DNA from 2 places in the Virgibacillus siamensis genome. Region 2 is predicted to be linked to the other one. Evidence: riboswitches for the same ligand, from Rfam matches in the RefSeq annotation. Region 2 holds a riboswitch; the other holds the start of a gene.
The links. A riboswitch is a leader RNA that binds a small molecule or an ion and turns the genes downstream of it on or off. The one in region 2 is predicted to bind cobalamin.
Positions count from the first base shown of each region.

Region 1 (5,206 bases), on a different contig from region 2:
GATATATCCCAGCCTCTGTTGTTTATTGTGCCGTTGAGAAAGTAAAAAGCTTTCACCTTTCTATTCGGCCTTATCACCAAGCAATGAAATGGGAATCGCTTCTTCTTTTTCATATGTTTCATTCAAAAGGTTAATACGGTGTCCCCACGCGAAAACACCATTAATATAATTTATTTTAAAACGATGTCCCGGATCTCCCTTCATTGCATGGATATCGTGTGCATGAAAATCATCCGGGTTCAACATATATGCCATGGCAACTTGCATTTTCCGCTCATTAATGGCGACTTCACTTATGTTTCCAACCTGCTCAGCCTTCAGCGCTTTTTCTTTAAATTTCCCGACTTCTTCCCTCAACTGCTCGATTGAATAATCACTGTATCGGTAATCCATTATAATTACTCCCTTCTTCAACAGTTTACATTTTACCAATAGTTTAGGAGAATGGAAATAATGATACTCATATATTTAGGAGGAAAATTGTATGCCAACTGTAGCAATTACTGGGGCTGGAAGTGGTTTGGGACGGGCACTTGCCCTAAAATATGCCAAAAATGGCTATAAAATTTTTTTACTGGGCCGAACCGATACGAAATTACATATTGTTCAGCATGAAATCATCCGTGCTGGCGGGGATGCGGAAGTTATCCTATGTGACGTGCAGGAAAAAGCTTCTGTCAGCATTGCCTTTCAGCAAATTGGTAAGCTCGATGTCGTCATTAACAATGCTGGGGTCGGTATTTTTGGACCTGTGGAAGATTATACAATAGGTGATATCGAACACACATTAAACACTAACATTAAAGGTGCCATACTGACTGTTCAATCAGCCCTGCCACTGATTAAAGCGAGGAATGGGCGCATTCTGACCATTATTTCAACTGCGGGACTGCGGGGGAAAATAAATGAATCCATTTACTGTGCAAGCAAATTTGCATTGAAAGGATTTACGGAAAGTTTACAAAAAGAATGGGAGAATGAGCCTATTTCGATTACAGCCGTGTACATGGGAGGCATGAACACACCATTCTGGGACAACTCAGAACATGTGAAGGATGCTTCAGGGCTGAAAGGACCCGAACCGGTAGCCGAACAGATTTTTCAGGAAGATGATGGTCGAAAAGAAATTTATGTTGATAAATAAACTTCCATTCAGTTGGCATCCTTTCTCATGAAAGTTCCACTGAAATTCATCCTATTATCACGTTTTCAAATAGGGTATCCTAATTTCATAATGGGATACCCTAAATTCCTTATTCATATAAACTGATTTGCGCACTTCTTTTTCCGAAATCAACATTTGAATAATAGGCGTTCCTCACCAGCAGGTTCGGACCAAGACACTTAACAGCAGGGCAATGACAATTTAAGCTTTGGGCTGTTGGAGAATCCATCCATTTCGAATATGCAGCAGGGAGCGAGGTGTCCTGTATATTACCCAATGAAGGTTCATCACCAAAGTCTGTCACAATAATATCCCCGGTAAAAATATTTACATTTAATCGGGAGCGGCCATCCGGATCATTACGTACACTTACATTCTTCGTTTGATACAGCCTTTTTAATAAATCCTGATCTTCTTGTGACAAACTGCATGGATAAAAAGGCAATGTTCCAAACATCATCCATATATCTTTGTACTGGTGATTAAGAAGCCTGTTAATTGCTATACGAATTTCATCCAGCTCCAATGTTTCCAATGTGCTGGCAAAATCGACAGGGTACATCGGGTGAATCTCATGTCTTGCACAGCCCATCTCGCGCACCTGATCATGAATGTGTTCCAGAAATGGGAAGGTCCGTTTATTCAGCATCGTTTCCGCCGAAACCATCACACCATCCTTTGCGAGACGCTGTGAATTATCAATCATACGTTCAAAAAACTTTTTACGATTTTCTTCTGAAGGTTTTCGCTCCATTTTAGCAAAACCGGTTTCCATAAATTCTTCAACCGTTCCCCAGTTATGAGAGATATGTAATACATCCAAAAAAGGAATAATTGATTCATACCTGTTATAAGGCAATGTTAAATTTGAATTCATCTGTGTTTTAACACCACGGCTGTGAGCATACTTTAATAGCGGGATAACATGGTTCCGAATTGATTTCTTATTCATCATTGGTTCCCCGCCGGTAATGCTAATCGTGCGCAGATGGGGTATTTCATCAAGCCGCTTCAGTATTAGGTCCATCGACAGTGATTCTGGATCCCGGGATTGCAAAGTATAGCCAACAGCACAATGTGCACAGCGCATATTACATAAAGTCGTTGTCGTAAATTCAACATTCGACAACTTCATTTCTCCATGTTCTTCAACATCCATATACGCCTCCCAAGGATCATTGACTGGTGACAAAGTTTGTGTGTTCATACTTGTTGTCAATTAAGAAACTCCCTTTCAAATGAGGTTATGCTATTTTCATCGTTATGGGATAAATACCATAAAAATGACCCTTCATTATTTTAGCATACAGAATTAGTGTTAAGGACCAGTTTCCCGCTTCAGGATTTTCTGGACAGCATGCGGCGTTTACGGTTTTCTTTCCGAACAGGTGCAGAATCAAACCACTCCTGCTCCTCTTCTGAAACCGGGTAAACCTGTGGAACCGGAATCGGTTTACCGGTACCATCCACCGCAACCATTGTTAAAAAAGATTCGGTGGTCAATTGTTCGGTATGGTGAATCAAATCATGTGCCGTCACTTTGACAAATACCTCCATCGAACTGTTGCCGGTATATGTTACGTACGCTTCCAGTGTTAAGGAGTCCCCGACCTTGGCGGATGAAAGAAAATCAACGGAATCGATTGAAGCCGTTACGACAGCACTTTTGGCATGTTTCATTGATGTAAGCGCGGCGATTTCATCAATATAAGCCAGTACTTTTCCTCCAAAAATGGTATCCAAATGATTGGTGTCGGGCGGGAGCACAAGTCGTGTTTGCAGTGTTTTTGTATTACCGATTGCTATTTTTTCCATTTGTTAGCCTCCTTGATGATGTATCATTCCTGTCACGTTGAAAAATACTTTTTTTTACCCGCACAGGCAGATATCAACCCTCGTTGGAAAGAATCGACCTTCAATCGCTGTTATCAACCATTATGGGCAGGATATCAACCTTCATCGGCGGTATATCGACCTTCACTGGACAGGAATCAACTTTCAACGTGAAATATCAACCTTCACAGACAGAAATCGTTCTTCACTTCAAATACCTGAAAGCATGTAACAATCTTCTTAACGTCATTAAAACAATAAAAAAAGCCCTCTCATTGAAGGCTTGTGGTCACAGATTGCACGCATAGCTGAACTATGCGGATATTTGCGCAACACCCTCCTATCTCCCGTAGGAAAATAATGTTCTTCCTTATGGCAGGCTTCCTGGCTTAGCATCATTGACATTCTCTGTTTCCTTCCCGTTCCAATTGAACAGTGGATAGCCGACTATTGGACAGTCGGTGTTATAGAGATGTCTCAGCAATACAGTGGCGGGACCGCGTTGGATTTCAACCAACTTCCCTTTTAAACTTGTTTTCACAAGGTCACCATAAGGCATCCTATTAAATTTTCACGTTCACACTTATTTTATCATATTTGTTCAATCTGCATCAGATTTCATCCTGTTCTTCAAGGAACTGATTGATTAGATCGATGGAAAAGCCTTTCCGATAAAGTCCTTCTTTCACTTTTCCCTGAAGTTCGTATCCTGAAAGTTTCTGACGGTGTTTATGAAGCAATTTCTCACCCTGTTTAACCAGTGCATTCCATTCCGCATCAGTATCCTTCATTTCATCCACATCTGCCAGTACATCTTGAATCACATCCCGTGTAAAACCTTTTTGCATCAAAGTTCCCTGCAGTTGCTGCACCTGCTGTTTAAATGATTTACTCTTGCTGGCTGTCAATTTTTTGCGGACCCATTTTTCAGCGCGGGCATATTGAATCTCGTACGTGTACAAATCGACTGCTTCAGCAGCAAGTTGCGGGGAAACTCCTTTTTCCATCAGTTCTCTTTTAACCAGCATTGGGCCTTTACGTGTTGTATCAATACGGGTTCGGACAAACGCTTCCGCAAACTGCCGGTCATTAATCAACTTTTCCTCCGTTAACTGCTTCATGATTTGCGTTATATGTTCATCATCCACTTCTTTTTTAACCAGGTAATCATAAATTTCTTTTTTTGTCCGCATCCGATAGCTTAAAAAATTGATAGCAAGGGTATATGACTTATGTAATGTATCTTTTTGGACAAGTGTAGCGATCATCGATTCATCCAATTCAAGGTGTTTACGCAGCTTGTACGCTATCAGGACGGATTCATCTACACTGAAGCCATATTTTTCACCATGGCCGTCATCCAGGAAGATATTATAACGATTCTTACGTTTTTGTTGAGTGGTGATCCGGGAAATCTTTTTCATTGATTTCTCACCCCCTTTCCCTTTATAGTAACGAAAAAAATTCCTGGACACCACCGTAAGAATCGGTATACTGAAAGTCAATAATGGAAAATAAACTGTACTGAATCCGTTATTGAAGGAGTGAATAATCATGAACGTACTCATTACCGGCGGAACCGGTTTTGTTGGACAACACCTCACGAAGGCATTAACAGATAAAGAACATCATGTTTACATATTAACCCGCTTCCCCGACAGGCATCAGGACACAGAAAATACTGTATTTATCGCCTATGATCACCCGGTATCACAGCTGCCGAATATTCATAGTGTGGTGAACCTTGCCGGTGATTCCCTGTTCGGTTATTGGTCAAGCCGGAAAAAAGACTCCATCCGCAACAGCCGTATGGAAACAACCATGGCTGTCATGAACCTTGTTAAAAATATGGATATAAAACCGGATGTGTTTATCAGCGGATCTGCTGTCGGATTTTACGGAATGTCCGAAGATTTAATGTTTACGGAACAAACTACTGTCCAGGGACGTGATTTCCTGGCCAAGGTCGTCTCAGAATGGGAAAAAACAGCGAGCCAGGCTGAAACGATGGGGATTCGTACAATTTATTCCAGATTCGGTGTCATTTTGGGTGAAGGCGGTGCATATCCACTTATGCGCATGCCTGTGAAAATGTATGCCGGCGGAAAAATCGGTAATGGAGAACAGTGGATGTCATGGATTCATATTAAAGATGCAGTCCGGCTTCTGCTATTTTGCCTGTTCAATGATCATATTTCCGGACCGGTT
Region 1 covers NZ_FUIH01000006.1:470,684-475,889, reverse strand. The annotation lists gene B1K71_RS03310 (YfhH family protein) at 61-393, opposite strand; gene B1K71_RS03305 (SDR family NAD(P)-dependent oxidoreductase) at 485-1,144, shown strand; gene yfkAB (radical SAM/CxCxxxxC motif protein YfkAB) at 1,254-2,372, opposite strand; gene B1K71_RS03295 (acyl-CoA thioesterase) at 2,504-2,980, opposite strand; cobalamin riboswitch at 3,356-3,566, opposite strand; gene recX (recombination regulator RecX) at 3,610-4,422, opposite strand; gene B1K71_RS03285 (TIGR01777 family oxidoreductase) at 4,553-5,206, shown strand, end outside.
Region 1: linked by a shared signal. The riboswitch ahead of B1K71_RS03295 (acyl-CoA thioesterase) and the one ahead of B1K71_RS10730 (DUF4430 domain-containing protein) in region 2 are both predicted to bind cobalamin.

Region 2 (5,206 bases):
AAGAAATTAACTAAAAATAAAATTGAAATTGACCCGGACCGTATTGAACAGGTCTTTACCAATCTGATTGACAACGCAATCCGGCATACGGGTGAAGGCGGTAACGTTACGGTAACGGTTGAAACCAATACGGATGAATTGACAGTATCCATTTCGGATGATGGAAGCGGCATTCCTGAAGAAGACCTTCCATTTGTATTTGAACGATTTTACAAAGCGGACAAATCCCGTGTCCGAAATTCTAAAAAGAAGGGTACAGGGCTTGGATTGGCAATAGCTAAAAATATTATGGACGCCCATCATGGAACAATCACCGTGAACAGTATTGACAAAGAAGGTACAACATTTGTCTTTAAACTTCCGTTGAAAGATTGAATCTGTACAGGATTGGTATTTATGATATAATAACTGCAGTTGAATACTAGAAGGTTTTTGGTGTTATTACTTAATAGGGAATTCAGTGAAAAGCTGAAACTGTCCTCGCAACTGTAAGTGATAAACGAAATAAGCATAATCCACTGTATGATTTTCATATGGGAAGGGCTTAGAGTAGGAAATGATCACAAGTCAGTAGACCTGCCAAACAACCTGCCGTTTCAATGCTTCGAGGATTTGAGCGATTGGGACAACCGGATACATGTCTATGGTTCGATTGTCTGTAAAGCTGATTCCTGGAACAGGATCAGCTTTTTTAGTGTAATTTTTGAACGCTGGGATAAGGTTCTATCGTCTCATTCCCCCTCAATAATAAGGAACTGGAGGAATAGGAACAATGCGCAAGTGGTTTTTAGGTTTGGCATCACTCTTATTGGTATTGGGTGTACTCGTCGGCTGTGGGACTGATAGTGAACAATCAGCGAAACAGAGTAGTCAAGGTGCGGATTCCACGGAGAATCAGAATGCTGCTGAACAAAAAGAAGATAGCGTTACAATAGTTCTTTCCCAAAATAACGGGGAGAAACAGATTGCAAAAAAAGAAGTTACAATTGAAAAAGGAACAACTTTAATGTCAGTTATGGAAAAGAACTTTGAACTGGAAACATCCCACAATGGTGGATTTATTACAGCGATTGAAGGTGTTTCACAGGATAAGGGAAAGACCGCATGGATGTTTAAAGTTAACGGTGAAAATGCAAAAGTAGGAGCGAAAGATCTCAAATTATCACCGGGTGATCAAATAACATTTGATCTGCATGCATATTGAACACATATAAACTAACACTGTTGGCTGTACTTTCTGCACTTGCAGTTGTGGGCAGATATATTTTTGCATTTCTTCCAAATGTACAGCCTGTTACTTCACTCATTATTATATGTGGATTGCTGCTTGGACCACTGGCAGCAATTATTATGGCAATACTAACCACTTTTTTGTCCAATATGCTGTTAGGGATGGGGATCTGGTCAATTTGGCAGATAGTTTCATGGGGACTCATCGGTTTATTAAGTGGAATTCTTGGAAAGTACCCAAGAAAACTTCCCTTTTGGTTTATCGTTATCTTTTCTATATTCAGCGGTTTTTTATATGGTTTTATTATTTCATTGATGACATATTCCATTGCGGGAGAATTTTGGCCGTATTACCTTGCTGGACTACCGTTTTCCGTTAATCATGCGGTTGGAAATGCAATTTTTATGGTTGTTTTTTATCCAATTGTTTCACACTTGTTTAAAACATACGCGAAAAAACATTTTTATTTACAAAACACCAGCTGAAACTGGTGTTTTTATCTTTTTATAGTGAGAATTTAGATCCGTTTATTCATAATATTTTCCTGAAATTCTCTTTCACTTTTACATTATTTCCAATATAGTTAAAATAAGCTGTAACCTTTGATCGGTAAAAACGACTGATTAACTGAACGGAGGATCATTATGAAGGCCGTTTTTGAGCGATTGTACAATGAGTACCATCATGATTTGTATCAATTCATTTTTTACATGGTGAAAGATAAGGAAGTATGTGAAGATCTCGTGCAGGAAGTCTATATAAAAGTTTTAAAATCCTACAGTACATTTAAAGGAAACAGCAACGAAAAAACGTGGCTATTTTCCATTGCGCGTCATGTCACGATGGATTTTTTCCGAAAGCGAAAACGAAAACGCGGCCGAATCGCTGAGTATTTTGATTGGGGATCAAATGGAGAGTTCATACAAGATAAAAACATGCTTCCTGACGAAATAGCAGAGCGTAATGAAGAAATAAAACGGGTCTATTACCATTTAGATAAGTGCAGTCAGGATCAGAAAAGTGTTTTGATTCTTCGCTACATACAATCATTCTCAATAGAAGAAACCGCTGAAATTCTAAGTTTCAGTGTCAGTAAAGTGAAAACCGTGCAGCATCGCGGCATCAAACGTCTTAAGAAATGGATGTCCGAGGAGAATCAGAAGGGAGGGGATGTATCATGAAATCCCGTGACAACGATGACAAACAAATTACTGATTCACTAAAAAAGATGCCCGGAATTAAGAACAATTGGGACAAAGATGAACTGTACAGGAAGATCTCCTCCCGGCTAAATGAGAATACGGGCAGACAGACGTCGCGAAATGGAAAATTAATTCCTTTGTTCAGTGTCCTGATGGTATTGGCAATTGTCCTTATCAGCGTACCAATATTACTGGAGAAAAATCATCTATCGACCAACAGTCTTCATGAACAGTCTCACCCGGAAATAAGTGTTTCTGACAAACAACAGGGTGCGGCAAATAATCAATCAGGCAAACAGGAAAGCGCCAGTACAACACAACACCAGGCAAATACTCTCAGAAAAGATAAAGCTTTTCAATCTCATGTTATTACCAGCACTACTGATTCTGAAACGATTGTACGCGGGGCTATTGCAGATAAACAGGCACAGTTCATTATACCTGTAACGTTTATTTTTCCTGAAACTATTAGTGCCGATCAACGGTATCAATTAATGGATGATTATTTGACAGGAAAACTGGTTAAAGCAGGTACGTATATGCTGCATGATGCAACATTTCAGGTCAACCCATCCAAAAGTACTGTTGTGTTAAACATGCCGGATTCTTTTTCAATTCAATCAAGTACAGAGGCAAACATGTTCACAAGAACGATCCAGACAATGTTTGGTACGAATGGAATTGAGAAAGCAGTATTTACACAAAAAATCAGTCTCGGTCCAATCGGTACTGTAAAAGAATTGAAAGTAAGCCAGGAACGAAAAGCAGCCTACAAACTGTATAAACCCGGGCATTCCGGGCGAAGCTTTTTGGTACCGGTTACGTTGGATAAAGGGAATGGAATTAAAAGCGCGATAAACAAAATGAAACAAAACCGGAAAAAATTTAATATATATAGTACAATTCCAGATGTTGTGGAAGTCAGTGTTCAAGGAAATAACAGGGTGCTAGAGGTGACATTTTCCGGGGATTTAAAGCAAAATCAGGAAAATTTGACGATGATTGAAGCAATCCTAATGACTGCCGGAAGTTATGGATTTGAGCAAGTACAATTTCAGAATACCGGAATTCAATTGCTTGGGGTATACAACTTATCTGAACCGATTAACGTTCCCACGGGGGCAAATCCTGTCAAAATAAAGCACAGTGTTAGGTGACACTGTGCTTTATTTTGGCTTTATATAGCTTGTATAGTGTGATATTGTAAGGGTAGATTAATGGTGTTTAATCTTCTTCATATTTTAATGGGTCACCGTCAAATGGTTTATTTGAAACTTTGATGGAATCTGTTGGACAACCTTCGTGAGCATCGAGCATATCGTCTTCCAGTGCTTCAGGAACTGTTTTACTTCCATTATTATGATCCAATATTACATAAGCGATACTTTCGTCATCATAGTCAAAAACATCCGGTGCTGCTGCACCACAAGCCCCACAGGCAATACATGTCTCCTGATCCACTATTGTATACTTCGGCATACAATATTCCTCCTAATAAAACTATAAGTCTATTTTAGAGCGGTTTGTAAGTCATTTCAACTATAGGATGTCATGATAATATAAGAAACAGAATGATACTTCAATTGCTATTAATTGTCTAAAACGTGAAAGGGGAATGGAGAATGCTGTTTGAAAACATGATTCTCATATGCAGCAGCCAATTTCGGGATAAGCGAACCACTTCAGCAATTTATCACCTGTTGAAAGGAAGAAGATCGATTCAGACTCAGCAGGATGCCTTTTTGTACGAACTTGATAAATTCTATGGAGTTTATAAACATCTCCCTAAATATTCGTTTGATGATACCATTCAAAAAATGCAGAAACAGGGCTATTTGCAACAGACTGGTGATTCAGTAATTCCCGGTGAAAGAGGTGCTGTCATTATTGACAAGGCTAATCAATTCCCCCACTTGGATTACCTTAATGGAATGAATTATTTCAATTCAGATATTATATTCCGGCAGCGTTTATTGTTGCTCATCCAGACACTTACCAACAGTGTCCAACAGCATTTTACATTTATACCGATATTTGATAAACCGGAAATAACCAATTGGGTTAAACGTTACTATCAGCACATGAAACCAAAACAGAAAGCCGTACTGCAGGTTCTTCACAATGAACTGCGTGAATTGCTGGAAGGGTTTCCGGAAAAAGATGCCCAACTTTTTGTTGATTGTATAACAGGCTATGAATATTATGGGATGAGCAGTCATCAGTTGGCAATTCATCATGATCTGGATACGTATGATGTTCCGCTTTTACTGACAGCAATCACGCACCGTATGCTTGAGGTATTGCATCGGAATTCAGGTGAATTTCCTGTCCTATTTTCTATTCTAAAAGATTTGAAAAACGATCATAGGCTTTCGCAATCCGCTGCAAAAACATTCATCCTTTTGCAAGAAGGATACGATTCTGCCGAAATAGCCAGTATGCGGAATTTAAAAATAAACACCATTTATGATCATATTGTGGAAATAAGTCTATATCGTGTAGAATTCCCAATTGAACCATATGTTTCAACTGCTCAGCAGAGTGAAATCATTACAGCAATCAGAAGTGTTCAAAGTTTTAAGCTGAAAGATATTAAAAGTAAAGTTGAGGATAGCATCAGCTATTTCCAAATACGACTTGTATTAGCGGCAAACAAACAAGGAATAAGGTGATGAATTTGACCAGTCAGGCAACTTTGGATGATAAACTGAAAACGCAATTCCGAATCAATTCATTTCGCCCGGGGCAAAAAGAGATCATTGAAGACGTGCTT
Region 2 covers NZ_FUIH01000007.1:1,381,371-1,386,576, reverse strand. The annotation lists gene B1K71_RS10735 (ATP-binding protein) at 1-375, shown strand, start outside; cobalamin riboswitch at 417-598, shown strand; gene B1K71_RS10730 (DUF4430 domain-containing protein) at 773-1,204, shown strand; gene B1K71_RS10725 (ECF transporter S component) at 1,201-1,716, shown strand; gene B1K71_RS10720 (RNA polymerase sigma factor SigX) at 1,876-2,412, shown strand; gene B1K71_RS10715 (hypothetical protein) at 2,409-3,590, shown strand; gene B1K71_RS10710 (ferredoxin) at 3,658-3,912, opposite strand; gene B1K71_RS10705 (helix-turn-helix domain-containing protein) at 4,056-5,105, shown strand; gene B1K71_RS10700 (RecQ family ATP-dependent DNA helicase) at 5,105-5,206, shown strand, end outside.